Luteolibacter sp. Y139: one gene and its partner. The protein of the gene in region 2 interacts with the protein of the main gene of each other region in a pairwise test. Links are inferred from orthologs where the notes say so. Each region holds a gene or a part of one and is shown on either strand. Other genes may lie near its edges.

What was found.
Region 1: the proteins of ruvA (region 2) and ruvC interact in binary tests that used the Escherichia coli proteins (3 or more experiments, as listed by UniProt). The link is inferred for Luteolibacter sp. Y139 from one-to-one orthologs.

The regions. Positions count from the first base shown.
Region 1 is NZ_JBBUKT010000002.1:249,262-264,923, forward strand. The notes cover bases 4,025-6,761. They hold ruvC (crossover junction endodeoxyribonuclease RuvC), read right to left. Parts: upstream 5,777-6,761; coding sequence 5,273-5,776; downstream 4,025-5,272. Other genes in these bases: frr (ribosome recycling factor), read left to right, coding at 4,025-4,581; lipB (lipoyl(octanoyl) transferase LipB), read right to left, coding at 4,653-5,276; WKV53_RS06065 (hypothetical protein), read right to left, coding at 5,805-6,113; WKV53_RS06070 (DEAD/DEAH box helicase), read right to left, coding at 6,122-6,761. Also shown: WKV53_RS06020 (3'-5' exonuclease), read right to left, coding at 1-14; WKV53_RS06025 (UbiA prenyltransferase family protein), read left to right, coding at 164-988; WKV53_RS06030 (adenylate kinase family protein), read left to right, coding at 1,031-1,663; fmt (methionyl-tRNA formyltransferase), read left to right, coding at 1,660-2,592; WKV53_RS06040 (hypothetical protein), read left to right, coding at 2,642-3,181; pyrH (UMP kinase), read left to right, coding at 3,245-3,991; more of frr, read left to right, coding at 4,015-4,024; more of WKV53_RS06070, read right to left, coding at 6,762-7,318; WKV53_RS06075 (hypothetical protein), read right to left, coding at 7,386-8,252; WKV53_RS06080 (hypothetical protein), read right to left, coding at 8,249-8,842; WKV53_RS06085 (sigma-70 family RNA polymerase sigma factor), read left to right, coding at 9,065-9,727; WKV53_RS06090 (SUMF1/EgtB/PvdO family nonheme iron enzyme), read left to right, coding at 9,714-12,362; WKV53_RS06095 (OsmC family protein), read left to right, coding at 12,355-12,762; WKV53_RS06100 (EF-hand domain-containing protein), read left to right, coding at 13,200-15,662.
Region 2 is NZ_JBBUKT010000011.1:153,537-169,236, forward strand. The notes cover bases 5,979-8,753. They hold ruvA (Holliday junction branch migration protein RuvA), read right to left. Parts: upstream 7,776-8,753; coding sequence 7,182-7,775; downstream 5,979-7,181. Other genes in these bases: WKV53_RS23170 (hypothetical protein), read right to left, coding at 5,979-7,185; secG (preprotein translocase subunit SecG), read left to right, coding at 7,926-8,471; WKV53_RS23185 (rhomboid family intramembrane serine protease), read left to right, coding at 8,585-8,753. Outside these bases: WKV53_RS23145 (hypothetical protein), read right to left, coding at 1-230; WKV53_RS23150 (beta strand repeat-containing protein), read right to left, coding at 233-2,713; WKV53_RS23155 (autotransporter-associated beta strand repeat-containing protein), read right to left, coding at 2,766-4,352; WKV53_RS23160 (zinc metalloprotease), read left to right, coding at 4,679-5,413; WKV53_RS23165 (hypothetical protein), read right to left, coding at 5,416-5,901; more of WKV53_RS23170, read right to left, coding at 5,905-5,978; more of WKV53_RS23185, read left to right, coding at 8,754-9,841; WKV53_RS23190 (hypothetical protein), read right to left, coding at 9,846-10,766; WKV53_RS23195 (KpsF/GutQ family sugar-phosphate isomerase), read right to left, coding at 10,821-11,792; WKV53_RS23200 (hypothetical protein), read right to left, coding at 11,865-12,332; WKV53_RS23205 (alpha/beta hydrolase), read right to left, coding at 12,361-13,230; WKV53_RS23210 (hypothetical protein), read right to left, coding at 13,267-14,289; WKV53_RS23215 (hypothetical protein), read right to left, coding at 14,286-14,900; WKV53_RS23220 (PVC-type heme-binding CxxCH protein), read left to right, coding at 15,189-15,700. UniProt on the Escherichia coli protein: The RuvA-RuvB-RuvC complex processes Holliday junction (HJ) DNA during genetic recombination and DNA repair.

The DNA of each region.
Region 1 (15,662 bases), on a different replicon or contig from region 2:
TCCCCGATGGTCACGGGGGAAGGGCAGCACGGGGGCGGGCGGGTTGGCGATGGGAAAAGCATCGGATGGGGGCTTGCCAAGGGGGGCCCGGTGGCGAAAGTTCCGGCGCTCCTGAATGGCGGAACGCCGCACACCCCTTTGGCTCTGGCCGAATTTGCTCAGCTTGGACGCACCGATCGTCGCGGTGGTGTGGCTGGGGATGTTTGCCCGGGTGTGGCTTGGTTACCTGGAATGGCAAAGCTATCTCGCGCTGGGACTGGCGGTCTGGGTGATCTATGTGGTGGACCGCATTCTCGACGTGAAACTGCTGCACGCGGATGACCCGCGGCTGGGACCGCGGCACGCCTTCGTGAAGCGGAATCAGAAGAAGCTCGGCTGGCTGGCGGTGGCGGCGGGGCTGGGCTGCGTGTTCATGGCGTTCTTCGTGTTGCCGTCGCGCCTGATCGGTCTTCCCACGGAAATCGGTTACCTGCTGCCAGCCGGGATCCTGACCTTCGTGTTCTTTTCGATGAATCTGGCATCTGCCGGAAATCCGGAGATCCCGCACCTGCGGAACCTGCTGGCCGGGGTGACCTTCTCCTTCGGCACGGCGATGCTGGCGCACATGCACATCGGCTCGGAGGGGGTCTTCCACCTGCTGCAGTCGCGGGAGATGCTGTGCTTCGCGCTGCTGTGCGCGGTGAACATTTCGGCGATTCACTTCTGGGAGCAATCGCGGCAATCGCGCGACGAGGACTTCAAGGCGGCGCATGAGCTGGCGCTGACCCTGCCGCTCGGGGTTCTCGGGGCGGCGTGCATTCTCTCTGCGGGGATGGACGAGGAAACGACCGGACGGCCGTTTTTCTATGCGGTGCTGATTTCGGCGGCGCTGCTGTTCATCCTGAACCGCCAGCGGGAGCGCTTCTCGATGGATGCGCTGCGGGTGCTGGCAGATGTGGCGCTGGTGGCACCGTTCCCGATTTTCTGGCTGCTTTCGAGTTCCAGATAGCGCTTGCGGCAGATTGCCGTGGGCCTTTATCTCACGCCTCTCATGTCGAAGGCACTCGATATCAAACGCCCTGCTTTCCTGATCCTCGGCGCGCCGGGGTCGGGCAAAGGAACCCAGGGGAAAATCCTCGGCTCGATCCCGCGCTTCTTCCACTGCGCGTGTGGCGATGTGTTCCGCTCCCTCGACACGCGCACGCCGATCGGCCGACGCTTCGTCGACTACTCGAGCCGTGGTGAGCTGGTGCCGGACGAGCTGACGATCGAGCTATGGAAGGCGCAGGTGGACAACTGGCGCGAGTCCCACGTTTACAAGCCGGACATCGATTTCCTGGTGCTGGATGGCATCCCGCGCAACGTGCCACAGGCGGAGATGATCTCGGAGTTCCTGCACATCCATCAGGTCTTCCACCTTTCCTGCCCGGATCGCGAGGAACTGGCGCGCCGCATGAGAAAGCGGGCGCTGAAGGACAACCGGATGGACGACGCGTCCGACCGCGTGATCCAGCAGCGGATCGCCACCTACGAGGGCGAGACCAAGCCGATCCTGGACTACTACTCGACCGCACTGGTGACGGACATCGATGCGACGCAGCCGCCGGTGAAGGTGCTGAATGACATCATTTCGAAGATCGTTTCGCTTCCGGCTTATCAGGAAGTGGCCAAGGTGGTGGCATGAGTTTGGCGGACGCGCGGGTGGTGTTTTTTGGCAGCGGGGAGATCGCGATTCCCGCGTTCCGCCGCTTGATTGCGGATGGGCCGCGGCCGTTGGCGCTGGTGACGCAGCCGGACAAGCCGGCGGGGCGGCATCGTGAGCTGACGCCGCCGCCGATCAAGCGGGTGGCTCTGGAGGCGGGGATTCCCGTGCTCCAGCCAGAGAGTGTGCGGGATGAGGCGAGTCTGGAGGAGCTGCGTGCCCTCGCACCGGATGTGATCGTGGTGATGGCCTACGGACAGATTTTGCCGAAGGCATTGATCGCCATTCCGCGGATTGCCTGCATCAACCTGCATGCGTCGATTTTGCCGCGGCATCGTGGGGCCTCCTGCTTGCAGGCGGCGATCGACGAAGGCGATGCCGAGACCGGGATCACGGTGATGCACGTGGTGCCGAAGCTGGATGCGGGCGACATCATTCACGCGGTGGCCACGCCGATCGGCGCGGAGGAAACCGGCGGCTCGCTGCATGACCGGATGGCGGAGGTGGCGGCGGAGGCCTTGGCCCAAGCGTTACCGGGGATTCTCGGCGGAACCGCTTCCCGGACGCCGCAAGACGGGGAACGGTCGACCTACGCGCCGAAGTTGGAGCGCGAGCACGGGCGGATCGACTGGACGTGGGATGCGGAGCGGCTCGCCCGGCGCATCCGCGCCTATGAGCCGTGGCCCGGGACCTGGACGAGCTTCGACGGCAAGCGGATCAAGATTTTCCCGGCGAGGGCCGGGTCGGGGGCTGCCGGTGAGCCGGGATCCCTGAGTGTGGTGGAGGGCGAGGTCCGGGTCGCCTGTGGCGAAGGATTTCTCGTGCTGGGCGAAGTCCAGCCGGACGGATCGCGGCGGATGCCGGCGCGGGATTGGGTGAAGGGGCTGCGGAGTTTGCCGGCTTTCGGGTAGGCAACGCTGGCGGCTTGTTTTTTCAGCATTTCGCCGCAGGCTCGGGACTGTGAAACCGTTGCTCCTGCTGCTTGCTCTGGCCCTGCCCGTGGTGGCCACCACCATTTCCGTGGTGCCGATCCACGAGCCGCTGAGCATGCACGGGACGGACGTGGACGAAGGCATCACCGAGACCGGGGAGGCGCTCCAGGCGACGGTGACCGCCCGCCCGATGGCGCTCTCCGGCGCATTTCCCGAGGCGCTGGTGGAAGCCATCCGCACTCCTCACAAGTTCCCGACGAACAGTCCGAACTACAAGGTGGACGAGGTGAACCTGCTGGTCCTGTGCAACGTGGGGATCACCGCGGAGGGGAAGGACGACGGCCTGCATGTGGCCCTGAATGTTTCCCATCTGGCGGTGCCGGAAGGGGTGGATCTCACCGCGCGGCAGGTGTTGAAGCTGGCTCTGGTGGCGATTCACAAGACCTTGGAGGACTACCAAGGGCCGCAGATGGCGCCTCTTCACGTGCATGTTGCCATCGAAGGCGTGAGCGATGACACGGCCTCGCTGAAGGATCTGGAGACGACCTACAAGCTGGAGGGCGAGTGAACCGCCTTTTGCCTTTCCAAAAGTAGCTGCTGCCTGCTTGGATCGCGCAACGCCAGCCATCGAATGAGTTCGTCCCCACCCCGCTACAAGAGAGCCATCCTTAAACTCAGCGGGGAAGCCCTCCGAGAACCCGGCAGCACCGATAACATCTCACCGGAGATCGTCGAACGGATCGCGCGAGAGGTGCGCGAGGCCTTGGCTCCCGGCGACTTGCAGTTAGGGATCGTGGTCGGCGGCGGGAACTTCTGGCGCGGTGCCTCTGCCAGTGCCCGCGGCATGGACCGTGCGACGGCCGACTATGTGGGCATGCTTGCCACGGTGATGAACTCGCTGGCGCTCCAGGGCTCGATGGAACATCACGGTGTGACCTGCGTGGTCCAGTCGGCGATCGAGATGAAGAACGTCGCCGAGACCTTCATCCGCCGGAAAGCCGAGCGACATCTCAACGACGGCCGGGTGGTGATTTTCGCCGCCGGCACCGGAAGCCCGTTCTTCTCCACCGACACCACCGCCGCGCTCCGTGCCAGCGAGATGAGTGCGGATGTCGTTTTCAAGGCGACCATGGTGGACGGTGTCTACGATTCCGATCCGAAGAAGAATCCGGACGCGAAGAAGTTCTCCCGTGTTTCCTTCCATGACTGCATTTCGAAGCAGTTCAAGGTGATGGACGCCACCGCCTTCAGCCTGTGCATGGACAACCACATCCCGATCGTGATTTTCGATCTCGGCAAAGAGGGCAACATCACCCGTGCGCTGCGCGGGGAATCGATCGGCACCATCGTCGATGGCGAGGAAACCGTGCTCGCCTGACTTTCTAACAAATCCTTCCCGCAATGGATCCGGAAACCGCTATTCTTGAGACTGAAGAGGCCATGGAAAAGGCCGTGGAGTACCTGCACCACGAGTTCGCCACGGTCCGCACCGGCAAGGCCTCGCCCAGCCTGGTCGAAAACATCGATGTCCATGTGCACAGCTACGGCAGCACGATGAAGCTCAAACAGCTCGCGATGATCACCGCACCGGAAGCGCGGTTGCTGGAGGTGAAGGTATTCGATCCGGCGACGACTCAGGACGTGGAGCGGGCGATTCGCGAGTCGCGCCTGGGCCTGAATCCGGCGGCGGCTGGTATTTCACTGCGCATTCCGATTCCCGAGCTTTCCGAGGAGCGGCGTATCCAGATGGTGAAGCTGATCAAGCAGATCGCCGAGGAGGGGAAGGTCCGCGTCCGCAGTGCTCGCAAGGAGGGCATGGATGCCGCGAAGAAGATGAAGGCTGACAATTTGCTGACCGAGGACGGCCAGAAGGATCACGAGGCCGAGGTGCAGAAGCTGACCGACAAGTATGTGAAGATTGTCGACGAGCTGGTGGTGGCGAAGGAGAAGGAAGTGATGAAGGTCTGATGGGGCGTTGAGGGGTGTGGGCGTTCCGTCCACACCGCGTCGACGAAACGTCGACACCCCTTATGGTCCGGCTACGCGCGGGCGAAGAGCTTTCCGAAGTGCGGCACGAAGGCGTCCGCGAAGTCCGCAACGCTTACCGGCTTGCGGGCTTCTTGTTGAACGCTGCTCATGATCACGCCGTCGATGCCGCAGGGCGTGATGGCGAAGAAGGGTAGCAGCGATTCCGGTGTGATGTTGATCGCGAAGCCGTGCATGGAGATCCACTTGCGCACGCCGACGCCGATGGAGGCTAGCTTGCGGTTCTCTACCCAGACGCCGGTGAGGCCCTCGCGACGGCCAGCGGGGATGCCGAAGTCGCGGCAGGTGAGAATGAGGGCTTCCTCGATGCCGCGGAGGTGGGCGTGGAGGTCGCGATTGCGTTCGCGCAGGTCGAGGATGGGGTAGCCGACGAGTTGGCCGGGGCCGTGATAGGTGGCTTGGCCGCCGCGGTTGGTTTCGACGACGGGGGCGGGAAGCATTGCGGTGTCCCGTAGGGAGGACTGATCGCGGAGGCGGCCGATGGTGTAGACGGGTGCGTGCTCTAACAGGAAGAGGGTTTCCTCGCCGGTGGCGTTGAGGAGAGCGTCGACGGCGGCGTCCTGTTGTTTGAGGCCGTCTTCGTAGGTGATGTTGGTGCCTAGATGGACGGTTTTCATACCTGACGTCGTTCGAGCATTTTGGCCTTCAGGGGGTCGGATGCCTGGAGATGGGCGAGGCCGATTGCGAGGGCGTCGGCGGCGTCGTGGGGAGGGGTTTCAGAAAGGCCTAACAGAGCGCGGACCATGAAGGCGACTTGCTGCTTGTCGGCCTTCCCTTTACCGGTGACGGCCATCTTCACCTTCATCGGCGCGTATTCGTATACGCTCAGGCCCGCATCAGCGGCTGCGATGAGTGCGGCGGCGCGGGCGGCACCCATGGAGATGGCGGTGCGGTGGGACTGCACGTAGATGATGCCTTCCACCGCGACTTCGTCGGGCTGGTACTTTTCGATGACGTTCCGCAGGTGGGTGCGGACTGCTGCGAGTGCGGCAGACTGGGGGAGGCGATCGGGAATCGAGATCACGTCGAAGGCCAGGGCGTGGGCCTTGTGCCCGTCGCCTTCAACGACGGCGTAGCCGGTGTTTCGCACTGCGGGGTCGATGGCGAGGACGCGCATGATCGTGAGCAATTATCGAGGTTCTCCCTTAACGTTCAGAGCTTCTCGACAAGGTCCTTACCGCATTGCCCTGCGAGCGCGAGGAGAGGGCCATGATTCCTTGGAAGATAGCGATCAATCCGAAAGCGATTGCTGCTCCAGCAGCTTCTTCAGCTTTGGCAGGAACCTCAAAAAACAGCCAGAGCATGACTCCCGCCGCGATGAAGAAGACCACTGCCAAGCCAGCACAGAGCCGGGTCTTTACCCGCAGTCGCTGCTCCCAAGCGTCCAGCTGCTTTTGCAGGGCCTCCGAACTTGCGAGAGCTTCGTCGAGATCCTGCTTCCCAGTCTGGCTCATGGCGGATGCTACCTCCGCTTCTTCTTGCCGCCCATCGGCTTCTTGCGGATGGGCTTGGACGGAGAATCGTCGAGTAGCGCGGTGTAGATGTAGTCGAAGCCTTCCAGCTTCTGGCGCTTGATCTTCTGATCGATGAAGACCTCGACCGACTTCGCATACTCCAGTTCGTCCGCAGTGAGGATGGTGAAGGCGTCGCCTTCGGCTTCAGCGCGGCCGGTACGGCCGATGCGGTGGACGTAGTCCTCGGCGTTTTCCGGGACGCGGTAGTTGATGACGTGGGAGACGCCGGAGATGTCGATGCCGCGAGCGGCCACGTCGGTGGCGACGAGCACTTCAAATTCGCCGCTCTTGAAGCCGGCGAGGGCTTTCATGCGGTCGACCTGGCCGATGTCCGAGTGCATGGCGGCGACCTTCTCGTGACCCTCACGTTTGCAAAGGGCACAGACTTGGTCGGCCTCCTTGCGAGTGCGGGTGAAGATCATCACCGAGTGGTAATCGGTCTTGTCGAGCAGCGCGATCAGCAGATCGTCCCGCTGGTCCATCGAGACCGGATAGAAAGCGTGGGTGACGGTGGAAGCGACCGCACGGCGGGCGATTTCCACGCTGACCGGATTGATGAGACACCACTGGGCGAAGGTCTGGATGGCCGCTGGCATGGTGGCCGAGAAGAAGAGGGTCTGACGGCCTTCCCACGGGCAGAGATTCACGATCTTGCGAACCTGCGGGAGGAAGCCCATGTCGAGCATGCGGTCGACTTCATCGAGGATGAGGATCTTGACCTCGTTGAAGCGCATGGTGGCGCGGTAGAAATGGTCGACCAGGCGTCCCGGGGTCGCGACGACGATGTCGGCACCGGTTTGCAGGGCCTTGAGCTGATCACCGAAGCCGACGCCGCCGAAGAGCAGGGCGACCTTCAGGCCGGTGTGCTTGCCGTATTTCTCAAATTGCTCGGCAACCTGATGGGCCAGCTCGCGGGTGGGTTCCAGCACCAGGATCTGCGGCTTGCCGAGCGGCTTGATCTTGCTCAGCGCGGGCAGCGCGAAGGCCGCAGTCTTGCCCGTGCCGGTCTGCGAGGCTCCGATCACATCGCGCCCCTCCAGGATCAGCGGTATGGCCTGAGCCTGGATCTGAGTGGGGTTTTCGTAGCCCGACTCCGTAACGGCTTCGAGGACGGCGTCGGAGAGGCCTAATGTGTCAAATCCCATGTGTTCGGGGATTGCGTAGGGCTCAAGCCCCCCCCGGTCAAGGGACGAGTAACTTGTGAGAAAGAACTTACGTCGCGGCGGGGCCGGCGGGGGAATGGATCAGCAGGCACTCTTCCAGAAGTGGCTGAAGCTCCTGAAGCAGCGGGTGGCCTTGCACGAATTCGATCCGGTAGCGCGTTTCGACCCGCTTGAGCGCGAAATCGAGGTCGGCTTTCACGAGGTCATTCACGTCGCCGCGGATCACGGCCACCAGCAGGGAGAATTGACCGCAACGAACGAGGGTGCGGCGGCCGTCGCCGAGTTCGAAGCCGAGCATGAGTGCGCCGGTATCGTCACGGACCCGCAATGCGAGCTGGCGTGCGAACGAGCCGACCTTCCGCGGATGGGCATGGCGGACCGGATTCGAGCTGGCGTAGGAGATGAGCGAGAGCTTGTCGCGATCAAGCAGGTAGACTTCCTCGACGTGGAAGCGGCGGATCTTGTCGGAGACGACTTCGTCGTAGGTCCGGCTGGTGAAGAGCGCCTGCAGGCGCCACATGGAGCGGTGGCCGAAGCCGGGCTGCTGGAACGGGCCGCTCTGGTGCTCTGCCAAGGCGCGCCGGAAGGTGGAGCGCAGCATGGCTTCCAGCGAGGCATCGTCGCGGAAAGACTCACCGGTCATGGCGCTGGCTACCAGAGGGGCGATGGCGTCGCGCAGGTCCTCGTCGGTGTAGTCCTTCGGAGGGCTGGGCATCGGCGGCGTCTTCGGCGTCACCGGCATTTCGTCGGCGGTGAAGCGCGCGAAATTGCCGAGTTCGGGAAGCGGAGTCCGGTGCGGGGTTTCCGGCGGCAGATTGCCAGCCACCGGCAAGCTTTCGACAGAAAGGCCGGGTCGGGAAGAGTGGCCGGTGACGCCTTCGAGAGGGGCGGGCAGCGGGGGGATGGCGGTGGTCATCGCGCACCTCCCGGTTGGCCGGCTTGGAGCGCGGCGGCTTCGGCGATGGCCCGGGCGGCATTGGCCAATTGGAGGAAGGATTCCTGAAGGCGTGCTTGTTCGGCCCCTCCGCGCGCGGAGGTCTCGACGTTCGCCTTTACCCACTCGCGGGTCTTTTCCAGCTCGCCGCGCAGTTCCGAGATCAAGTGCTCCTCGCGCTGGTGGAGGTAGGTGCGGAAGCCTTGGTTCCAGTGGTCGAGCCACCGGGAGAAGCGCTGCTCGATTTCCACCTGGGCCTCGAGTCCGGAGTCGGCGCGGTTTCTTGCGGCAGCCTGGATCTGGCCGGCGAGGCGATGGGTCTCTTCCACGCGGCGCGCCTTTTCGGCGTCGATCTCATCGCGCAGTGCGGCGAACTTCTCGTCCTGCCGTTTTTCAAAGGAGGCCAGGCCGATTTCGAACACGTCTCCACCCGCCTGGGTCGGCAAGGGGCGCAGGTTCGCTTCCAAGCGGTCTAGGCGTCGTTCCACGCTTTCCATCTGTCGACCCACGAGTATTTCGCGGATCCGTTCGACCTGGCGTGACGGATTGGTATCAGGGGGGGCTGAGGGCATGGGGGGACTCGCTCCGTGGGGTGATCCGGTGGGGGTGCTCCGGACAGGAGAAAGCAATAAACAGCGCAAAAAGCTACGACACCGCGGGGACTTCTGTAAATGCCAAGATTGTTCCTTAAGTTTTCTTAACTATCTCCGACGATGAACAAAATTCCCTAGGGCGAAAAGGGCTGGCGAACTCGGTGAAAGACACCCTTGCGCCGGTATGGTAAGGGGAGGCCGATGTCCGACCAAGAATACGACAAGGAGCGCGATCAGGTGCTCGCCGCCGCCTACGAGAAGACTCGCAAGAGCCTGATCGCGCGGCTGGACAATTGGGAGGACCAGAAGACGTGGGACGAGTTCTACCAGACCTACTGGCGGCTGATTTACGCGGTGGCGATCAAGGCGGGGCTGCGTCCGGACGAGGCGCACGACTGCGTGCAGGAGACGGTTCTTTCCATCGCCAAGCAGTCGAAGAAGAAACTTTACGATCCCGAACAAGGTTCCTTCAAAACGTGGCTGATGAACATGACCCGCTGGCGGATCAACGACCAGTTCCGCAAGCGCAAGAAGGACACGGCGATGGCCGGCGGGGAATGGGAGGATGACCGCAAGACGGCCGTCATCGACCGCTTCGAAGACCCGAAGGGGGACATGCTGTCACGCCTTTGGGATGTAGAATGGAAAAAGAACGTCGCCGACGCCGCTTTAGCCCGTGTGAAAGCGCAGGTGTCGCCCAAACAGTACCAGATTTTCGACTGCTACGTCGTCCGTCAGTGGGACGCGAAGAAGGTCCAGGACCACCTCAACGTGAGCATGGCCCAAGTATACCTCGCGAAGCACCGCGTGGGGTCCGTCTTGAAAAAGGAACTCGCCCGACTCGAGGAGGATGCCGACGAGTAGGCCGCGCCCTGATCCGGTCATACCCGACCACGAGGTCCTGCGTAAAGTTGGCGGCGGGGCCTACGGAGAAGTCTGGCTCGCCCGCGGGGTGACCGGTGCCCTGCGCGCGGTGAAGGTCGTGTGGCGGGAGGACTTTGAGGACGAACGGAGCTTCGAGCGCGAGTTCGAGGGTATCCTGAAGTTCGAGCCGATTTCCCGCGATCATCCGGGGCTGGTGAATATTCTCCACGTCGGGCGCAGTGTCGATGGCGTCTCCTTCTACTACTACGTGATGGAGTTGGGAGACGACGTGCTCACGGGGCGCGAGATCAACCCCATTGAGTATGAGGCCCGGACGCTGCGCAGCGATGTGAAGCGCATCCCGGGCAAGCGGCTGGATACCGAATTCTGCGTGGATGTCGGCGTGCGTCTCGCCGAGGCGCTGCGGCACCTGCATGACAATGGCCTGGCGCATCGCGACGTGAAGCCGGCCAACGTCATCTTCGTGGGCGGCAAGGCGAAGCTGGCGGACATCGGGCTGGTCGCCACGCGTGGCCAGCGGACCTTTGTGGGCACCGAGGGATTCGTTCCGCCGGAAGGTCCGGGGTCGGCACAGGCGGATGTCTATAGTCTGGGCAAGGTTTTGTATGAGATCGCCAGCGGGAAGGACCGCATGGATTTCCCGGAACTGCCGGACGACATGCCGCCGAAGCTGGAGCGCAAGCGCTGGCTCGCGCTCAACCAGATCATCTGCGATGTCTGCGAGCCGCAGCTTTCCAAGCGCCGCGTTTCCTCTGCCGGTGATCTGGCGGATGCACTGAAGCGCCTGCAGGAAGGGAAGCGCCGCAAGCGGCGTCGACCGGTCGGAGCTTTCTTTGCCACTGTGATGACGGCTGCCGCGCTGGTGGTCGGCACGTGGGAGGTTTTCAAGGGCAGCCCGTGGATGAATTTCTCCGGCGAACTCGGCAGCCTGATTTCTTCGGGTGATCCCACGCCGCAGTCTTCCGGAGTAAACCTGCCGAAAGATCCGGTGCCTGCGCTCATCAAGGTGAACAGCCGACCCGAGGGGGCGATGGTCATCGACTCCAGCGGGGAAATCCTCGGCACCACGCCGACGGACTTGATCTCCGCCCGCGTCGGCGAGCAGGTGTCATTCCGTCTGGAGAAGGATGGCTTTGCCCCGGTGCCCTTGCAGGCAATCGTGCCGGCGTCGGCGGCGGAGGAGCCGCTTTTGTTAGAGGCGGAGCTGAAGGTCTTCTCGCCACCGCAGCCGAATGAACCGTGGACTGATCATCTCGGCCAGCGATACGGCCCGGTCGGTGAGGGGCATGAAAGCCGCCAGCCGGTCGGCCAGGAACAGTGGGAAGCGTATCGGGCGGAGAAGGAGCGCCCGGCCGATGCGGCTGAGTTCGTCGAGGTCGAGGAGGGGCAGATCAAGCGCAAGATCGCGGTGACCAGCGAGGGCGAGGCCAAGGAGTTTTGCTGGTGGCTTGCGTCCAAGAGCATCGGGGCGGGCTTGCTCACGGAGAACCATGAGGCGCTGCCGCTGATGGACCTCGCCTTTTCCAATCCCGGTCTCAGCGAGCGGGCAAAGAAGGAGAACCTGCGGCCCTTCCGCTGTCGCGTGCAGCCGATCGCCTTCGCGCGGATCGTGCTGACCACCGAGCCTGCCGGGGCGGAGGTGTTCATGAAGACTTCCGATCCGGCCTTCACCAACAACGTGGGTCGCACCAATGGCCAGCTTGCGATCGAGTCCCTGAAGCCCGGCGACAATGAGCTGCTGGTTTTGTTAGAAGGCTACAAGCCGCTGTCCCGCAAGGTGACACTCAAGCGTGGCGAGACGCTGGAGCTCCATCTCAAGCTCCAGCTGAACAACAGCGTGGTGATGGACAAGCCGTGGGAAAACGGGCTCGGGATGAAGTTCATCCCGCTGGGTCCCGACTTGATGGCTTCCATCTGGGAGACGCGGGTGAAGGACTACGATGCTTTTGTCCGCGCGCGGAATCTTCCGAGCCCATCCACCGACTTCCAGCAGGGCCCGGATCATCCGGTGGTGTTCGTTTCCCGCAAGGATGCGGAGGACTTCTGCGTGTGGCTGACCGAAGTGGAGCGCAAGCAGGAGCGCCTGACGCAGGTGCACGAGTATCGCCTGCCCACCGACTACGAGTGGAGCCTGATGGCGGATCTGAAGGAGCAGGTGGACATTTCCCCGGCGAAGCGCGACTCGCTTCGCGCGAAGGTTTTCCTGTGGGGAGTGGCGTGGCCGCCGCCGGGGCCGGCGATCGCGAATCTCGCGGATGCGAGCGCTTCCAAGGCCCGTGGCATCCCGGCGGAGCGCACGATCAAGAACTACGAGGACGGATATGAAAAGACCGCGCCGGTGGGTTCTTTTCCGCCGAACGCACTGGGCATCTACGATCTCTGCGGCAACGTCCACGAGTGGGTCTCGGACAACTACAGCCCGACGGTGGCCTCAGGCGTGCTGCGTGGCGGCGGCTGGAATACCTACCAGCCGCAGAACCTCTACATCGGCGCGCGGAATACCCAGCCGCCGGATTTCCGCGATAGCATCTACGGCTTCCGGGTGGTGCTTGCCAAAGTCCCGCCGCCACCGGAAAACACTCCTGCCGAAGACGGCACCGACTCCGATGGTTGAAATCAAGATCGATTACCAGGGCGACCTTCATTGCTCCGCCCTTCATGTTCCTTCCGGCACCGTCATCGAAACCGATGCGCCGGTGGACAACAATGGTCGCGGCGAATCGTTTGCACCGAGCGATCTCGTGGCCACTGGACTTGGTGTTTGCATGGCGACGGTCATGGGCATCGTCGCGAGACGGAAGGAGATCCCGATGGAAGGGCTGAAGGTGGCGGTGAGGAAATACATGACCACCGAAACGCCGCGGCGCATCGCGAAGCTGGAGGTGGATCTTGATATGCCGCTGCCGGCGGATCATCCGGAGCGGCGTTTGTTAGAGAGCACGGCGAACGGTTGTCCGGTGCACCACAGTTTGCACCCGGATATCGAGGTGGTGTTCAACTGGCGGTGGCAGTGACGTGCTTTTTGCCCGCCGGTCTGGTCCTAAGGCAGGCGTTTTCCAAGGCGCACGGAATCGAGTCGGGCGGCGTTTTGCACCGGGAGGTGAGATGTCTCGCCGGTTGACTTGAGTGATCTTCTTCCCTTTGTTCCGAGCGGCTCGCACCGGATGCCGCTCAACTCAAGATGAAGAGAACTCCTTCGCTTAACTCCGCTCTCGCAGTCGGGTTTATCATGCTGCTGGCCTTGGGCAGCGGGTATTACGCGAGAACCCAGTCGCGGCAGGGGATCGCATCGCCCGGGGCTGCTTCTGCCGCGATGGTTCCGGCTGCAAGGGAAGGAACGCAGGCGAGCGCCGCCCCTTCAACGAGTGCAGCGGGCGCGACGAAAGCCGGTGGCGAAATTCCCAGTGATCTGTGGGAGGCCTTGAGCGCGGCCCGGCGAAGCATCCGCCCGATGGAGGGGGATACGGAGCAGGCTTCCTACTATGCCCATCATCCGAAGCAGCGGTTGACGGTGCGTTTCAAGCCCCAAGGGATATCCATCCGACCCTCTGGAAGAGGTGACTGGAATCTGGCGATGACCAGCGCGTCCGCTGGCGAAGGGAGCATGATTTCGACCCACGGCACGCGTGCGGAGTACCGGCACCCGGATGGCTTGGTGGAATGGTTTGAGAACCGTGCCGAGGGAATCGAGCACGGCTTTACCGTGGCCCGGCCGCCGGGAGGAGCAAAGGAGGGGCTTTCCTTGACTGTGAAGCTTGCGGGTATGACGCCGGAAGCTGCCGGAGAAAGCAGCGATCTGCTGCTGCGATCTGCGGATGGGGTGGCGCGGCTTTGCTACTCGGGGCTCAAGGTGTGGGATGCCGAGGGCGATGCCTTGCCGGCCACCATGCAGGCCTCTGGAAGCGACATCCTCATTGCCGTGAATGACCACGGTGCCACTTACCCGGTGACCGTCGATCCGGTGATCACGACCTACCGGGAGAAGATCGAGATGGCAGAACCCGGGCTGGGGGATTCGCACAATCAATTCGGCAGGGCGCTCGCCTTCGATGGCGAGACCGCGTTGGTGGGGGTGCCGGAGGACAATACCCTGAGCGGTGAGCACTCGGGCAGCGTGTATGTATTCCGGCGGAATGGCGGGGCGTGGGTGCAGGAAGCCTGGCTCACCCCAAGCGACGACGGTGGGATTGGATATAAAACTTTCGGCGCGGCGGTGGTGCTTCAGGGAGATACCGCTTTCATCGGGGCTCCGGGATTTGTGGCGGGCGGGGATACCACGGCGATGCGGGGCGGCGTGCATGTCTTCACCCATACCGGCAGCACATGGACGCTGCGGACGGTGATCGCCGGGGCGGAGGGTACTGCGCGCGAGGACTTCGGTTGGTCTTTGGCTGTCTCTGGCACCACGCTATTGGTGGGTGCACCGGGGGATACCGCGTACTTTCCTTCCAATACCGATCTCCACGGCAGTGCCTTCGTGTTCGAGAAGTCGGGCGAGAGTTGGAATCAGACCGCGAAATTGATCGCGCCCGATGGCGCGGATCAGGACCTCTTCGGCGCGGCAGTGGCCTTGGATGGCGATCGGGCGATCGTGAGCGCGCCGGATGACGATGAAGGCGGCGGCATGATGGAAGGAAGTGTCCATGCTTTCACGAAGAGCGCTGGGAACTGGTCTCACGTGCAGATGATCCGGGCGACCGGTACGGGCTACAATGCGGCTTTCGGCTCTGCGATCGCGCTGGAGGGTGACACGCTGCTGGTGGGTGCTCCTCTCGCGGATGGGCCGGGCAGGGCTTATGAAGGCGGAGTCTTTGAATTTACGGCGAGCGGCGGAAGCTGGTCGATGAAAGGCCGGCTCAGCCCAGCGATGGATGGCGTCATTGGCTTCGGCCGGTCGGTCCTTCTTAATGGGGGGCAGGCGATCGTCGGGGCACCCGGTTGGGAACTTTACTCGCCGAGTCCAGCGGGCAGCGTTCACTTTTTCCAGAGGAGCGGGAATGCGTGGAGCGAGAGCGAGCCCTTGCTCGCGCCGAATGGGTACCAGGGCGACACCTTCGGTTTCCCGCTGGTCCTCGGCGGTCAGAACCTTCTGGTGGGCATGGGATCCGCAGGGTCTTACGCGAACTACACGATCAATGGCGCCGAGTGCGTCCACGTATTCTCGGGCAGCGGCGGCACGTGGCAGCCCGAAGCCGTGCTCCGACCCACGGACGGCGGCGATCAATCCTACCTCGGCACTGCCGTCGCGATCGATGGGGATCGCTGCGTGATCGGCCTGCCGTATGATGACAGCGGAGTGAACGACTACCGGGGAGGGAGCGCCTACATTCTCTCCCGGGAGTCCGGATCATGGACCTTGGAAAGCCGGCTTTCTGATCTGGGAGATCCGGGAGCCATCGAGTTCGGCCTGGCGGTGGCGATCGAGGGTGACCTGGTGGTCGTCGGGTCGGAGGAGGGGGCCTTTGCCTACCGCCACGATGGAGAGACGTGGGGCCTGGAGGAAAGCTTCACTCCCAGTGTCCGGGTCGCCGACGACAAGTTCGGCGCTGCGGTAGCCATCAGCCAAGGGCGGGTCGCGGTGGGCGCACCCTTCATCCACTACCGGTCGTTCAGCAGCGATGGGAAGGTATTCGTTTTCGCCCGGAACGGGGAATCGGAGTGGCAGCAGATCGCGCTGTTAGAGGCGAATGAGACTTACCCTTCTTATCCGCCTTATCGCAGCGGCGATTCCTTCGGCCATGCACTCGACTTTGATGGCGACCGGCTGTTGATCGGGGCGCCGAGCCGCTACGCGACCAGCAACCAGGGAAGGGCGTTTCTTTTCGTCGAGAAGAACGGGGCTTGGGAGAAAGAGGCGAGGGTGCTTGGGGCGGAAGACGAGCATTCCGATCGCTTCGGGGCAGCCGTGGCCTTG
Region 2 (15,700 bases):
GGAAGACCGTTCGATCCGCCGAGGCTGAACGAGCGGTATTCATAGCTGACTCCGCCTACCGGTGTGAGAGCGGGCAGGTTGGTGGTGATCGGGGCGACCGAGGTCACCGTCAGCGGGAATGACGACAGGGTGGTGCTGCCTTGCACTGCGATGCCGAAGCCAGCGAAGCTCGCAGTGGCGGGAGCACCGGCGGTGAAGGCGGGAGTGCCCACTGGAACCGCAATGGTCATGATCAGCTCCTTGTCAGTGCCGACATCATCGCTGTCCGCGGTGAAGGTGTAGATCTTCGGATTGTTCGAGCCGCTGACCGGCGAGCCGCCGAGGATGAACTCGGTGCCGTTCTGGAAGCCGTCGTTTCGAAGTCCACGCCTGCGGCACCCGGATTCGGGGTAAAGGTGGATGCCCATGAGGTGTAGCTCGGGCCGGAGGGCGCCGTCACCAGCTTGATCTGTCCTGCGGTGGCGTAGGTGATGGTGTAGCCGGGGGTGACGGTGGCGCCTTCAGCCAAGCCGGTGAAGGTGCCGGTGCGGGTACCGGTGTAGGTGGCGAGGATGTACTCCGGCTGGGTCGGAGCGCTCAGGACGGTGACGTTCAGCGAGGCGCCGTCGATGTCGAGGTTGCCGGTGACGGCGAGCTTGTCGGCGGTGGCACCGTTGATCTCACAAGCGTAGATGCCGTCGATGGTGGCGGCACCAGTGGTGAGCGTGCCCACGGTATTGGCGCCGGGGGCGATGATGCCGCCGGCCGCCACGGTGACCGTGCCATTGACGGTTCCGGTGCCACCGAGGGTCGCATCTGTTGAAACGCTGGTAGCGCTCAATGCATTGGTGGAGCCGTTGACCAGGAGCGTTCCGACCACGACGGTGGTGGCGCCGGTGTAGGTGTTGGTGGCGGCCAGCGTCATGGTGCCGGTGCCGGTCTTGTTGATGCCGCCGACGGCACCTCCGATATTGCCTTGGGCGCCCAAGATCATGCTGACGGTGAGGTCTGTGGCAGAGGAGACGGTGACATTAGCCACGTCGAAGTTTTGCACTCCCTGAAGGTGGATGCCGCCGGTGCCGTTCATCACTGATGGCAAGGTGCTGCCGCCGGTATTCTCGACCTTGACCGTCGCTGGCCCCGTCGAGGTGTTCGCCAGGAGGTAGTCCCAGGCGGCGAGGGTGCGGTTGGAGGTCCAAGTCGCGCCGTTCCGCAAAGTGACGTTGCCGATCCGGTTGTCGCCGGAGTTGGGGAACAACAGCGTGCCGCCATTCACCGTGAACAGACGGGCGTTATCCATCGCCGTGCCGTGGTCGACGGTGAAGATGTTGTTCGTGGTCGTGGACAATGTCGCGCCGGGTCCGACATTGAAGCCCGACGATGTCCGGTGCTGGGCGGAGAGGGTGAGCGTGCCGGCATTCACCGTGGTGGCACCGGTGTAGGTGTTATTGTTGGTGAAGGTCACGGTGCTGTTGCTCGTGTCCTTCAGGAAGGCGCCCGCGCCGCTGATGACTCCGGAGAAGGTCTGGTTGCTGCTGGAGGCGTGCTGGAAGGTGCCGGCATTGGCGATCGCGGCCGTGTGCGTTCCGCCACCGAGGATGCCCGTGCCGATGATGCGCAGGGTGGTCCCGCCACCGATGGCCAAGGCACCGCCAGCTGACTGGCTGCCGCTGATGTCCACCACTCCTTGGAAGACGGAGGTAGTACCCGTGTAGGTGTTAGCTCCAGAAAGCAGCAGCGTGCCGGTGCCGCGCTTGGCGACGCCGAGCGTGTTGATGCCGTTGTTGGGGTTGGCGATTGCCGATGCATAGGTGAAGGAGCCGCCTGCATTCGTGGTGCTGATCCCGAGGTTCGAGCCTCTCAGGAAGCCGCCGGTGGTGGTGCCGAGTAACTTGAAGGCATCGAGATCCGCCGCGGTGAACTCTCCAGCACCGCCGACGGCGAAGGTGGCAGTTGCAGCGTTGTTGACGATCAGGTTGGCGGCGGTCCAACTGGCCGGGGTGTCATTGTAGAATGACACCCTTTTGTCGAACTGCAGGTTGCCGGTCGCGGCACGGGTGGTGCCGGTGTAGGTGTTGACTCCGGACAAGACGATCGAAGTGCCAGTGGCTACCAGGTTACCGGTGCCAGTGATGGAGTTGGAGGGGTTGGTGAAGAGGGCACTCTTGTTGTCAGCATAGTAGGCATTGATGGTGTTGGTGCCGCTCAGGGTGATGGTGCCGCCGTAAGTCACCACCCCGTCCTCGGAGGTCAGCGTGGCGTCGTTCAGGTTGATGTTGTTGGCGTAGCTCTGGGCATTGGCGGTGCTGGCGGTGAGGATGCGCAGGTTGCCGCCCTGATTCACCGTCACTGGTCCGGTGCCGAGGCCGGACTTGGCTCCTGCGGTGATGGGCGATGCGACGGTGAGCGTGCCACCGGTCACGGTGGTGCCACCGCTGAAGTTATTGGTGCTCGCGGCCACGGTGTTGCCGATGGTGACATTGCCAGCAGTCTTGAGGGAGACCGCGCCGCTGCCATTGTCGGTGATTTTCGCGGTGACCACCGGGGCGTTCGCTCCCGCGTTGGCGAGGAAGATGGTGCCGGGGGTATCGGCAGCGCCACCAGCGGTCAGCGAGCCGTTCTGGAATGTGACGACCGAGCTGCCGGTTCCGGAGATCAGTTCGCCGTCAGCGGCGAGCCGGAGCGTTTGGCCACCGAAGTCCACGGTGGTGGCCGTGAGGGCGGTGTGTAGCACGGTATGGACCTCCGTGGTGGGGTCGCTCAGCAGGATATTGCCGGCGGTGCCGTCACCCTCGATGGTGCGGACGATGGATCCGGTGGCCGAGGGGATGACTTTCGTGCCCGAGGACAGATTGGTGACATCGACGTAGGTGACGCCGGACGCCTCGACGATTTTCCCGGTGCCGTCGTTGGCGGCGAATCCGGCACCTTGGAACAAGGTGTGGGGGAGGTAGCCTTGAGCGTTGTTCGGTTTCGTCGTCGTCGCCAAGTCGGGATATTGGACGTTCAGCAAGCCGTTCGTCACGTAGTTGCCGAGGGCGATCGTGGCGAGATTCGGATCCGTTGGGTGTGATGTTCGAGACACCGTTGATGGTGACGGGGCCGACGAGTTCCACATGGGATCCCGAAGAGCCGGTCATTTGAAGGGTGGTGTTGTTGAGGATCAGCGCGCCCGTGTCGGAGAGCTTGCTGGTGTCACTCGTCGAGTAGTCGAGCGCCAGGGTGCCACCGGTGGCGATTGTCGCACCGGTGAAAGTGTTCGCGCCGCCCAGAGTCAGGAGGGTTCCGGTCTTGTTGATGTTTCCGGTTCCGGAGATGACGCCGAGGTAGGTCTGGTTCGCACCACCCAGGAAGGTGACCATGCCATTAAGCGTAATATTGCTATCGATGGACGATGCATTGTTGAGGTTGTAGAACTGGGATCCGGCATTCGCCACGATCGGGCGCGTGACGTTCGGGCTGACGTTTCCCCACACACCGAGTGATCCGCCGTTGTTGATGGTGATGGTTCCGGTGCCGCCGACGGCGGTGGTCGTCTCGATGCTGAAGATACCACCATTGATCACGATGTTGCCGTTGGTGACTTGGGCGCCGACCAAGGAGACTTGGTTACCGTCGATCTTGGTCAGGGTGTTGCCCGCCAGATCCAGCGTCGGCGTGGTGCCGGGGCGGATATCGAAGCGCCCGGCGCCGCCGATCGTGGCGTCGGCGGTGAGTTCCAGGCGATTGATGGAGTTGAGCTGGTCCGCGCCGGTATTGATCATCGCGCCGCCATTGCCGACGCCGGTACCCGCGATCCGGAAGATCTCGGTGGTGGTGACGGCCTGGCTGTTCAGGTCGACGGTGGCGCCGCTGGAAACGATGGTTTCCGCCGCTGCTCCGCCCGCGCCGGTCGCGGCGCCGTTGCCGAGTTTCAGCGTGCCTGCGGTGACCAGGGTCTGGCCGGTGTAGGTATTGGCACCGCTCAGGAACAGGGTGCCGGCCCCGGCTTTGGTAAGCGAGCTGAGACCGCCGGTGTTGTTGGCGATGGTCTCGGCGATGGTGGCGGTGTCCGCGGCATTCGTCACCGTGATGGTGCTCGCCAGATCATTCGCCAGATTGAAGGATCCGGCACCGCCGGCGATGGTGAAGCCACCGGCACCGAAGGTCATGTCGTTGAAGGTGGTGGCCGTGGTGACGGTCACCGTTTCGGGAGTGCCGTTGAAAATGGCGTTCTCATTCTGGCTCCAGGTGACGTTGCCGGGCAGCCAGTTGGTATTGCCGACTTCGGTGCCCCAGTTGTTGGTGGGGCCGGCGGCGTTCCATGTCAGATCGCCCCAAACGGGGAAGGGAAGGGCCGCAGCAGTCAGGAGCAGGGCACGACGAGTGCTCAAAGGGAAGTGGATTTGGGTTCTCACGGGGTTCTTGTGGGTTCTGTTGGGGTCTGGTGGATTTCCCAAAATCGAGTGGTGCAATTTTCACTCTTTTTGGTCTAAGCATGCCTTTTTAGGGGCAATGCATGAAGGAGTGTCGCGGGGCGAACCGAGTTGACACAAAATCGTTCATGCCGGTCCGAACTACGCAGGTGGGTAGGGGTGGGAGATGAATGGGCGGCTTTCCCAGCGGGCGCTGCCAATTCCGCACGACCGGTGTGAATCCGCCGGAACGGCCGAAACATCATGGCGGGAGGCCGGTTTTGCCGGAGAATCGACCGCCTCGCATGAAGACCTTCCCGCTCGTCCTTTTGGCCGCTTCCGCCGTGTTCGTCGCGACCGCCGGAGAAACCCGCACGTGGGTTTCGAATGATGGGCGGCCGATCGAGGGTGAGTATCTGCGCGCGAATTCGGAAGCGGTGGTGCTTCGCAAGAAGGACGGCGGGGAGCTATCCGTGCGCTTGAGGTTTCTGAGTGCTGCCGATCAGGAGTTCGTGAAGCAGAAGCTGGCTGCGGAAGCTCCGGCGGCAAAGGAAGAGAAGGTGCGGAACGACCTGAAGTACCAGCTTTCCGGCGGAAGTGAGAAATGGCCGGAGGACCGGAAGAAGCGGATCGTGGATTCGATGGACGCGGCGGTCGCGCTCTACAACAAGATTGGCAGCTTCAAGAAACAGCTCACGGCGAACAATAGTCCCGGCACGCCGACGGCGGATGCGAACTACAACGGGTGGATCAATTGGGGCGGCACCATCAGCACCCGGGTCGCGCTGCATGAGATCGGCCACACGCTCGGAATTGGCACGCATCCGAACTGGCAGTCGAACATCAAGGAGGGCCTGTGGACGGGGAAGCATGCGCTGGAGCAGCTTCGTGAATTTGATGGCAAGGACGCGGTGCTTCATGCCGACCGCATGCACTTCTGGCCCTACGGGCTCAATTTCGACAACGAGTCGAGCAAGGAGAACGACGTGCGCCATGTGAAGATGGTGATGGCGATGCGGAAGGACATGGGGATCGATTGAGGTCAGATTTCTTCGGACCACGCCGTGATGCATGGTGGGACGGTCCGGATCGGGATTTTCGAATCGAAGTTCCGCGGAAGAGTCATCGATGGATCGCGGTGGATGAAGCAACCGTTGCGAGAGGAGAAACACTCAATCGCCATCAGTTTGCCGTCCGGGCCGAAGTGCACGAGGACATTGCCGATGCCCACGAACGGCAGATCTTCACCTTTCCTGAAGCTCTGAAGGTTCGCTGGCACCATGGAGCGAGGAAGTTTCCATGACTGGGGGAAGCCGAGCTTCTCTTCCAATTTGATCAGGCCGAGTTCGGATGGCGTTGCCGATTCGAGCCGGTGGAAAAGAGCGGTCATCTCCGAGACTCGCTCTTTGTCGGAGAAATAGCGCCGGGTTTTCGATTCTCGGCTCTCCAGGATCTGGAAGGCCAAGGCGAACAGGCATGCCAAGCCGATGATGGCGATGAGACGAACGAAAATTTTCCGAGCCGTCATGAACTATTCAACCACGCACGGCAGCAGCACGGCATCGCGCATGCCGTGGATCTTCTTCTTGTCCGCGGGGGCGAGGGTGGCGAGTGCGCCGGCGAGGGAGGTGCGGCCTTGGTCGTCGGTGAAGTAGTAGGGGCAGAGGCGGACGCGACCTTTCATCTGATAGACGCTGCCGTCTTCGCGGAAGACCGGGTGCTCGATCAGGCGGCCTTCGCTGAAGGACTGCATGATCCATGGCTGCTGGTCGAAGTCGTCCGTGGCGATCTTGATACGTTCGGTCCAATCGGCCTGCGAGATGTCGTGGCCGACGTGGACGCCGCGCGAGCCCCAGGCGGTCTCGTGGAAACCGCTGATCTTGAGAACGAGGCGGCGCTGCTTCTGGCTGAAGGAGGCGACTTCGTCCCATGAGTTCACGCCGAGCACGGGAAGCGCGGCTTGGGGTGGAAGGGGAGCGGGATCGACCACCCAGCCGTGGGGGACGATGTCCCTGACTCGCGACAGGTGGCTGCCGCGGAGTGCCTTTTCCCAGACTGGCTTCAAGGCAGGTGTCCAGAGCAGGGCGAGCCAGAGCTTGTCCTCCAGGTGCGGCTTGCAGGGTGGGGTGAGCTGGATTTCGCCGAGAGCGGATTGTTCCGCGAGATGGCGCGCCTCGGGAACGGATTCCCAATCGAACCACTCGAAGAAGCGGTAGAGGGCGCGGCCGTCCGGCTGGTATTCCTCGGCGGACTCGACCGTGCGGCCACCGCCGGTTTCGCGGGCGAGCCATTCAAGTTCACGGCGGTAATCGGCGGCCTCTTCGGCGATCAGGATGGTGCCATCTTTCGGCAGCACCGAGGAAAAGCCGACCAGCATGCCATCGCGCCCGCCGAGCACCTTGAAGCCCGCATCGGCATAGGTCCGGGAAAGCCAGGCGGTGATGCCGAGCCCGCCCGGGACGGAGTCGAGCTCGGTCAGGGAAAACTTGCCGTCCTCCATCAGGATCAGGTCCGGGCGGATGACCCGCGGCATGGCGTCGCGGAAGCTGGCTTGGCGCTGGAGGTCGGCCATCCAGGCTGGCTTGCCGGTATCGAGCACTTCGGAGATCCAGCGGGGCATCTTTCCCGTGGCGCTGCGGCGGTAGAGGTCGTCGCAGGCGCGTTGGAACTGGGCCAGCGGATGGCCAAGGGACCGGAGGAAACGGCCCTCTGCCTTGGTAAGCTTCAGCGGCTCCGGCGAGTACTGCCAGTTTCCTTCGAAAAGCCCGCCTTCCGGCAGTGCGGCCCGGATTTGATCGAGGGTGAGGCTCATTGCAGCGACCGCAGTGCTCCGCGGACCAATTCTTCGACCGAGGCACCCGGAAGTGCGTCGAGCATCTGGCGGATCGCCTTGCGCGACTCGACCTGCTTGTAGCCGAGCGCCATCAGCGCCAATTCGGCATCGGCGGTGGCCGGGGCCATCTGGCCGTTGGCGACTTCCTGCCAGGTATCGGCAACGCCGACCTTGTCCTTGAGTTCCAGCACGATACGCTCGGCAGTCTTTTTCCCGAGGCCCTTGATTTTGGAAAGCTCGGCGGTGTCGCCATTGGCCACGCAGGCCTTGAATCGACCGGCGGGCATGCCGCTGAGGATGGCCATGGCGATGGCCGGGCCGATGCCGCTGACGCGGTCGATAAGCAGCAGGAACAGGTCCCGCTCCTCCTCGGTGGCGAAGCCGTAGAGGGTGTGGGCGGTCTCGCGGATGTGGAGGTGGGTCCGCAAATCCACGGGAGAACCCTCCGAGGGATGGAGCCGGTCAAAGGTCGAGAGCGGCACGTGGACCTCATAGCCCACGCCGCTCACGTCCACCACCAGACGGTTGGGATAGGCCTCCAGCACCTTGCCGCGCAGCCGTGCAATCATTGTGGGGTGGAGCTTGGAGCGGGTTTGCAAACTGCCAAGGGCGAAGTTCAGTCATGCTTTCCGGAGGAGAAAACGGGCCGTTTTTCCCCTGATTTTCCCGTGAAAAACCCGGCTTTACACGGGGGAGGTCGCCCCTATAGTGCGCGCCCCATGACCGTTCTCGGCACCCTGCTCGGCATCAGCATCAACCTGCTGCTGTTCGTTTTTGTCATCGTCTGCCTGCTGATGAGCATGATCATCCTGATGCAGCGTCCGAAGAACGAGGGCCTCGGAGCCGCGTTCGGCTCGAACACGACTGACCAGCTTTTCGGCGCCCGCACGACCAACGTGCTGCAGAAGGCCACGGTCTATCTTTCCACGCTGTTCTTCGTGATCACGCTCGCGCTGGCCGTTCTCATCGGAAAGCGCAACGCCAGCCAGCTGAGCTTGCAGGCTGCCGTGCCGACGCCGCCAGCAAAGGTGGAGGAAAAGCCCGCCTCGATCGCCGAGGAAGCGGCGAAGGAAGAGAAGCCAATCACGCCGGAGGCCGTGACGCCGCCGGTGCAGGTGCCGACCGAGACGCCGACCCCGGCGCCTGTCCCTACTCCGGCTGAGGAAACCAAGCCTGAAGCCGAGTCGAAGCCGGAAAGCACGCCGGCCGAGGAGACCAAGCCCGAGGAAACGAAGCCCGCCGAGGAGAAGCCTCCCGGGCAGTAAGCGGCAGATCACCTTTTTCAAGCAAGGCGCGTGGCGGAAGAGCCCCGCGCCTTCTTTTTTGGCGGGGATTTCGCCTTGGCCACCGGCACGGACCGCGCTTGATTCGCCCCAGCATGACCCCTGATGCCGAGCTTCCCGTCTGGGCGCGCGAAGACGCCTTCCCGGAAGCCGGTCCCGGTTGGGGTTGGGTGGATCGCAAGGGCCGGCGCATGCAGGTGGATGGCTTCGAGGAGCTTGCCCGGGCCATCGTCGAGGATGCCGGAGCGCGGGTCGATCTGGTGTGGACGCCGGAGGCGCGCGGCTACGTGCTGCCGGAGGAAATCCCCGAGCTTCATTCCGCTCTCCGCGAGTCCCGCATCCGCTGGGCGCGCTGGGAGATCGAGGAAGGGAAGCGGCAGATGACGATGTTCGGCGGATTTTTCGCCGTGATGGTGCTGTGGAGCTTTTTCACGACCGGCCGGATTCTGGCCAGCGGGTCGGTGGGCCTAGCGCTGATCCTCTTTTTCATCCTCGGATTTCTCCCGTGGTATCAGGGGCACAAGCGCCTGAAGCGAGCCAAGCGCTGGGCGGCCGGTGAGATGGCGGCGGACGCGCAGGTGCTGCGTTTCGAGACCTGGCTAGCGATTCAGAAAGCGCCGGTCACCCGGCTGGTGTTTTGGCTGATGGCAGTGGTGGGGATTGTCCAGTTCCTTGCCGAACTCCAATTTTACAACGCCCGGCATGGATTGGAGGGAGCCAGGGCCTTGCTCGGAGTGTGGAACTATGTGCTGAGCTTCGGTTCGTTCGACACCTTTGGGATCACGATCGCGAAGGCGGGCCTGACGAAGCACGATGGCGTGGTGACGGAGTGGTGGCGGTTGCTTACCGCGCCCTTCCTTCACGGGCATTGGCTGCACTGGCTGATGAATGCCTCGGCCATGGTCTACCTCGGCAAGCGGGTCGAGTGCTTCGCCCGCTGGCCGCACATGGTGATGGTGCTGCTGCTCTCGATGTGGATCGGCGGCGAGGCGTCGGCGCGCTTCCTAGCGATGAAATCGGTCGGTATTTCAGGCGGGCTGATGGGGCTGCTCGGGTTCCTGCTGGTGTTCGAGTCGATGCACCGGCGGTTGGTGCCGGAGAGTGCCCGCAAGCGTCTGCTCGCGGGCATCGTGATGACGGGTGTGCTTGGCTATGTGTTCCGCCACTTCATCGACAATGCCTGCCACGCCGGCGGTCTGATCGCGGGGATGGTTTACGCCGCGGTGGTGTTTCCAAGGTCGTCGTCGACGCACCGGCCGGGGACTACTTCGCCAGACCTAGTCCTGGGCGGGGCAGCGCTTGGCTTGCTGGTCGCTTCCGCGCTGCTGGCGTGCGTGAAGATGTTAGGTTAGCTCGTTAGAAAGAGCCGTAGCGGATCTGCCTCATCACCTGTAGCGCGCCTTCCATGGTGCGAGCTGCATTGGCCACCCACTCCTGGCCGTACTCGGTGAAGCCCATCGGCTTGGCCGCCGCGCACAGCAGGGCCGCGAGCACGAGCTGGTTGGCGAAGTAGATGATGACCAGCGAGAGGAAGGTGCCGTTCTCCCGCAGGTCCGGTTGGTCGCGGGGAATCATCCAGAGTGTCCACAAGAGGTGGAAGGCCCAGAAGAAGCCGACCCAGCCGAAGAGGATCTTGTCCGTTACCGGCGGCAGGTCGAAGGCCAGGCCTAACAGCAGGTGAACGATCACGCCGAGCGCTGCCCAGAGCGGCACGAAGTACGGCGAGAGGGCGATGAAGATGTTCGACTTGTCGGTGGTCACGTAGCCGCCGTCGAGGCTCACGCCCCAGTCGCTGACGCGGCCTTGGAAGGCCCAAATGGAGAGGATGTGGGTGAGCTCGTGGCCGAGCACGTAGAGGTAGAGGAAGAACGACCGGAGCAGGCCGGAGAAGAACCAGCCGGTCATGAGCAGCACGCCGGTGGCGAAGTACCAGAAGGCGGGCATTTCCCAGAACAAGCGGGTCTGGGCCGCATCGCTGAACTGCTGGAAGAAGGTCCACGTACTGATCCAGCACAGCGGCAGCAGGAGCAGGCCAAGGGTCCAGCGGATCAGGCGTGTCAGGATCCCCGTGGGAGGATCCTCGTAGCCGAGGACCGCGGTGCCTGCGATCGCGGCGCGCACGTGCTTGAGCTCGCGCTGGTTCAGGCGGCGGTTGATCCGCTCGTGGGCGCGGGCATTCGCGCGGGACAAGACTTCCGAAAAAGACTGGCGGCGCTTGCGACGGGCATTTCCCGTCGTGGAGCCGAGCCGGATCTTCTTCTTGGGGGTCCTCGCCATGCGCGCGGACCTGATTACTTCGGGAAACTTAAGGAATCAAGAGCGAAGAGGTGTTCAAACGATCTTGAGGCGGGCGAGGTCTTGGGTGTCGACGAGCCCGACCGCGCGGCCTTCGGCATCAAGGACCACCACATCGTCCACGCGGTGCGAGCCGATGGTCTGTACCGCCTCTACCGCCAGCGAATCGGCGGAAACGCTGATCGGCCTGCGGGTCATGAATTCCGCCACCGGGCGATCGCCGACGTGGGGGTCGGTTTGATAGCAGCGGGCGAAGTCGCCGTGAGTGAAAATGCCTCCCAGCTTGCCGTCGGCGGCGGTGACGACGCAGGCACCGGAGCGGGCCTTGGTCATGGCGACAAGGGCTTCGCGGACGGTGGCGCCTTCGAGGACCTGGGCGAGTTGGTCGCCGGCGCGCATGATATCGGAGACTTTCGTGAGCAGTGCCCGGCCGAGGGCGCCGCCGGGGTGGAAGCGGGCGAATTGTTCCTCGGTGAAGCCGCGGGCTTCCAGCAGGACCATCGCGAGCGCGTCGCCCATGACCAGCATGGCGGTGGAGGAGGAGGTCGGTGCGAGATTCAGCGGGCAGGCCTCGCGGTCGACGGAGGTATCGAGCGTGACGTGGCTGTGATCGGCGAGGGTGGAGCTGGGCTTGCCGGTGAGGGCGATGACCTGGACATCGAAGCGCTTCACGTGCGGCAACAGGTCGAGCAGCTCGGAGGTTTCGCCGGAGTAGGAGAGCATCAGCACGGCATCGCCATCGGAGAGGATGCCGAGATCACCGTGGAGGGCGTTCTGGGAATTCAGGACCACGGCGGTGGCGCCGGTGGAGTTCAGGGTGGCGGCGATCTTGTGGCCGATGTTGCCGGACTTCCCGATGCCGACGACGACGATCTTGCCGCGGCGGTCGAGGGTGTCCTTGAGGATTTCCACGGCGCGGGTGAAGCCGCCGTCGAGCCGCGCCGCCATTCCTTGCAGCGCTTCGGTCTCGATCTCGATGACTTGCCGTGCCTTCGCCAGAACGTCCATGGGCGGAGGATGGACGGTGGGGGCGGGGGATGGGAATGAGGAATTCCGCAGAACCCAGCCGAGCAGGAAGTGCTACTCTCCGATCAAGTTCTCTGCCTCGACGGCTTCCTGCTCCATCGGTGCTGCCGGATATCCGATCTCGATACACTCTCTGAGATATTGAGCGAGGAACTGCTCAATTCCGCCCATCCGCTCATATTGGGCAGTGTGAGCACATTCATGGGCGATAAGCCGGCGGTCATTCCAGCAATCACTTCGAATGAAGATGCCATGCCTGATCGTGAGCCCTGCGGTCGCCGGAGTAAGGAGTTCTGCTACCGCTGCTGCTTGCGCGAGGATTGGATCCTCTGGAACCGGGATCGCATCGATCTTCAGCAAGCGGATCCTTTCCGGGAACTCAACGCCAATGAGGCGGGCGTCGGCCAAGGAAACCGAGGAGAGAGGAACACCATCCTGGAGGATGCGGAGCTCCTGTTTTGCGGCCCATTGAGCTGCCAGCGGTACTAACTGCGGCAGAAGAGCGATTAATTGAGAATTCATGCTACAGGATAATGGGAGACCGGCTTCACTAGTCGCGTTTGCCGGAGGGACTTTCATCCGGCCGGGCAGCCGAAGGTTCCGATGGCTTTTCCAAGTAGCCGAGGCGGACAAGGAAGGCATCCGCCTGGGCTGTGGTCTTTTCCTGCCACGGGGCTTTGTTGAAGAAGCCGTGCGGCTGGCCTTCTGCTTCGAAGATTTCCACCTTGGCTCCGGCGGCGACGGACTTGTCGACGAAGGAGCGGATCTGCGGGTGGAAGCGGTCCTTGGTGCCGACCATCACGAGGGTGGGAGGCAGGGTTTTGATGTCGAGAAGAGCGGGGGAGATGCGGCGGGCTTCGGCTTCTTCGAGTCCCCGTGTCAGGCCATTGTCGCTGGTGCTCCCGAGTTCTGTTAGGTCGACCACCGGGTTGTAGAGGAGCAGGGCATTCGGCTTTGGTGATACCGCTGCGTCGCCGCCGTTTACGAGAAAGGTGCAGGCGGCGAGGTGGCCACCGGCGGATCCGCCCGCGGCGATGATCTTGCCGGGATCGATGCTCCATTCGGCGGCGTGGCTGCGGACCCAGCGCATGGCATCAAGCGCATCCTCGACACAGGCGCTGGGCAACACGCCGTCGCGCGATTTCACGCGGTAGTCGGCGCGGAAGCAAACGAGTCCGCGTTTTGCGAAGTGTTCGGCTTGGGGTTGGAACTGCTCCGGCTTGCCGCTTGTCCAGCCGCCGCCGAAGAAGAAGACGATGGCCGGGCGCTTGTCCGCGGCGGTCCAAGCCGCTGGGCGATCCACTTCAAGGGTCAGCTCGCGGGTGCCGATGGTCTTGTAGACGACACGTTCTGGTGCAGTCTCGGCCTTGGCTGCCGTCAGCAGCAGAAGTGCGGCGAAAAAGGGGCGGATCGCGTTCATCGAGAAACCCATTTCGCTCGCTTCGGGGGTGTTCCTTCACTGCTTCGGCTGAGGGTTCACCTGCAGCGAAAGATCATCCAGATAGAAGACCGAGCCTTGGCTGCCACGCGAGTCGAGGGAAAGGGTCATTTCCCGGCCGGTGAGGTCGAGGACAGGACGGTGCTCGACGGTTACGTCGCTGGGTGTGCGCTCGAGGTTATCGCCGAGATCGAATTCGATGCGGAATTGCTGCCAGCCGGGTTTGGGAGCCAGTTCGAGCTGCTGGTGAACGGCTTCGTACTGAATCATGGCGGGACGGCTGCTGGCTACCACGCGGAGGGCGGTGCGAAGGAGGGGAACGGCGGTGCCTTCGACGTAGGCCCAGCCGGTGAGGACGTAGCGGGCACCGGGTTGGGCGGTGACCGGCTTGTTGTTCTCATCCCCCAAGCGCTGGGTGAGATAGGCAGCCTTCTTCAGCCGGGCGACGTTCTTGCCGGACTTGGCGAAGATCCGCCCTTGGGTCACCCGGGCGATGTCGCAGAGATCCACGTCCCCGGAGGTGAAGTAGTCCTGCCAATCGATGAGGGCATTGGTGCTGCCGGTGGGGTTCAGCGAGAGGTCGGTGGTTTCAAAGCCGGGATTCTTCAGGACGGGGAGGCCATGGGGCTTGAGAAGCCGCGGGACGAAAATCGTGGCCGCGATTCCGAGGACCAAGGCGGTAACGCCGCCGGTGATGGCGAGCAGGCGGCGCTTTTTCCGGGCGGTGCCTTCCAGTCGGGCGCGGGGGCCGACGCGGAGTTCCTGGCTGCGCTGGATTTCCATCGCCGGCCGGCCATCGCGGCGGGCGAGGACCACGCGGCGGGTTTCCGACCATTCCAGCTCGCTTGGTTGGACGGCGTCCTTGAGATCGGATTCGAAGAGCAAGCGTTGGGCGCAGCGGTCGCGAGCGGTGGGATCCTGACGGAGCAATTCCTCCAGACGCTGGTGGCCGGCCTCGTCCAGGCGCTGGTCGATGAATCTGGCGAAAAGCTCGGCGACCTCGTCGTCGGCCTCGGAAGGATGGGCGGGCAATTCGCTCATGCCGACGGGGAAAGCTGCCGGGTGACACACTCGCGGAGCAGGGAGCGGAGCCGCTCGAGGCGTTTGTAGAGGGTCAGGAGGTTTTTTCCGGCGCGCTTGGCCTCGTCGGAAAGCGCGGCGGGATTATCATCGGAGTAGCGCATCCGGATCAGCTCCTGCTGGTCGGGGCTGAGCTTGCCGATGCAGCTCCGCAGCGCTTCCACCCGGTCGGTGGGTTCGGTGGAGGCGGGTCGCTCTTGGGCGGCCACGGCGTCGGCCAAGGACTGGGCGACATCTGGCGCGAGGAGTTGCAGGCGGCTGCCGTGGAATTTCCGGCGCGCGGCCATGCCGACGTGCCGGGCGCAGGCGAGGGCGTGATGGAGGAAGGCTTGGTCGCCTTCATCGAGCGGACCCTTTTTCCAAGCGACGAGAGCGACTTCCTGCACGCAGTCATCCAGTAGGCTGCCATCGGGGACGAAGCTGGCGAGGTAGGCGCGGACGGAGCGCTGGGACTGCTGCCAGTATTCGGAGAACCGGCGCATGCGGTCGGCGTCCTGCCCAGCCAGCGCGTTCTCCCCGCCGCCCGCCAGCAGGCGTTCGGGGGAATTGGCGAGGCTGAGGGAATGGGACATGATGGCGGGCCCGCGGGTATACTCTACCCATGCCCCGCATGTAGCGCGGATGCGATTTAAAAAACCGGGTTGGAAACGGCGGATGCCGAGCATGTCCCGGTGGCGTTGCTGACGCTGTAAGAAGCGATTGGCGCTTTTTTCCGCAGAAAAATGTCAGGTTCCCTATCCGGGGGAACATTTCTCCCCGCGGCCTACCCTCAACGTGGAGGCTTCCCGTTTTTCTCAAGACCGATTAAGACTGACCTCACGTCTGCCGTAGACCAAACCCACTATTTCCGCCCGAAACCGATGAAACCACCCTTGCCGGGCTTCGCCCGCTTCCTCGCTGTCACTGCGCTGATGCTGGCGCAGGCCCATGCCGCGAACAAAATCGTCTTCCTCGCCGGCGGCAAAAGCCACGGTCCGGGCGAGCACGAATTCCGCGCCGGCTGCATGCTGCTGGCCAAGGAGCTCAATGAGAGCGGCCTCGACGTGCAGGCGGAGGTCTACAGCGGCTGGCCGTCCGACGAGAAGGTGCTGGATGGCGCCAAGGCGCTGGTCATCTACGCCGATGGCACCAGCGTGGTCGGCAAGGGTTGGGACAAGGTCGACCAGATGGCGAAGAGTGGCGTCGGCCTGATGTTCATGCACTACGCGGTGCATCCGGACAAGGCGGAGGCGGACAAGTACTACCGTCCGTGGATCGGTGGCGCCTTTGAAACCGACTTCTCAGTCAACCCGCACTGGGTCGCCGATCTCAAGCCGCTGCCGAACCATCCGGTGTCGCGCGGCGTCGGCTCGCTGGTGGAGGCGTACGACGA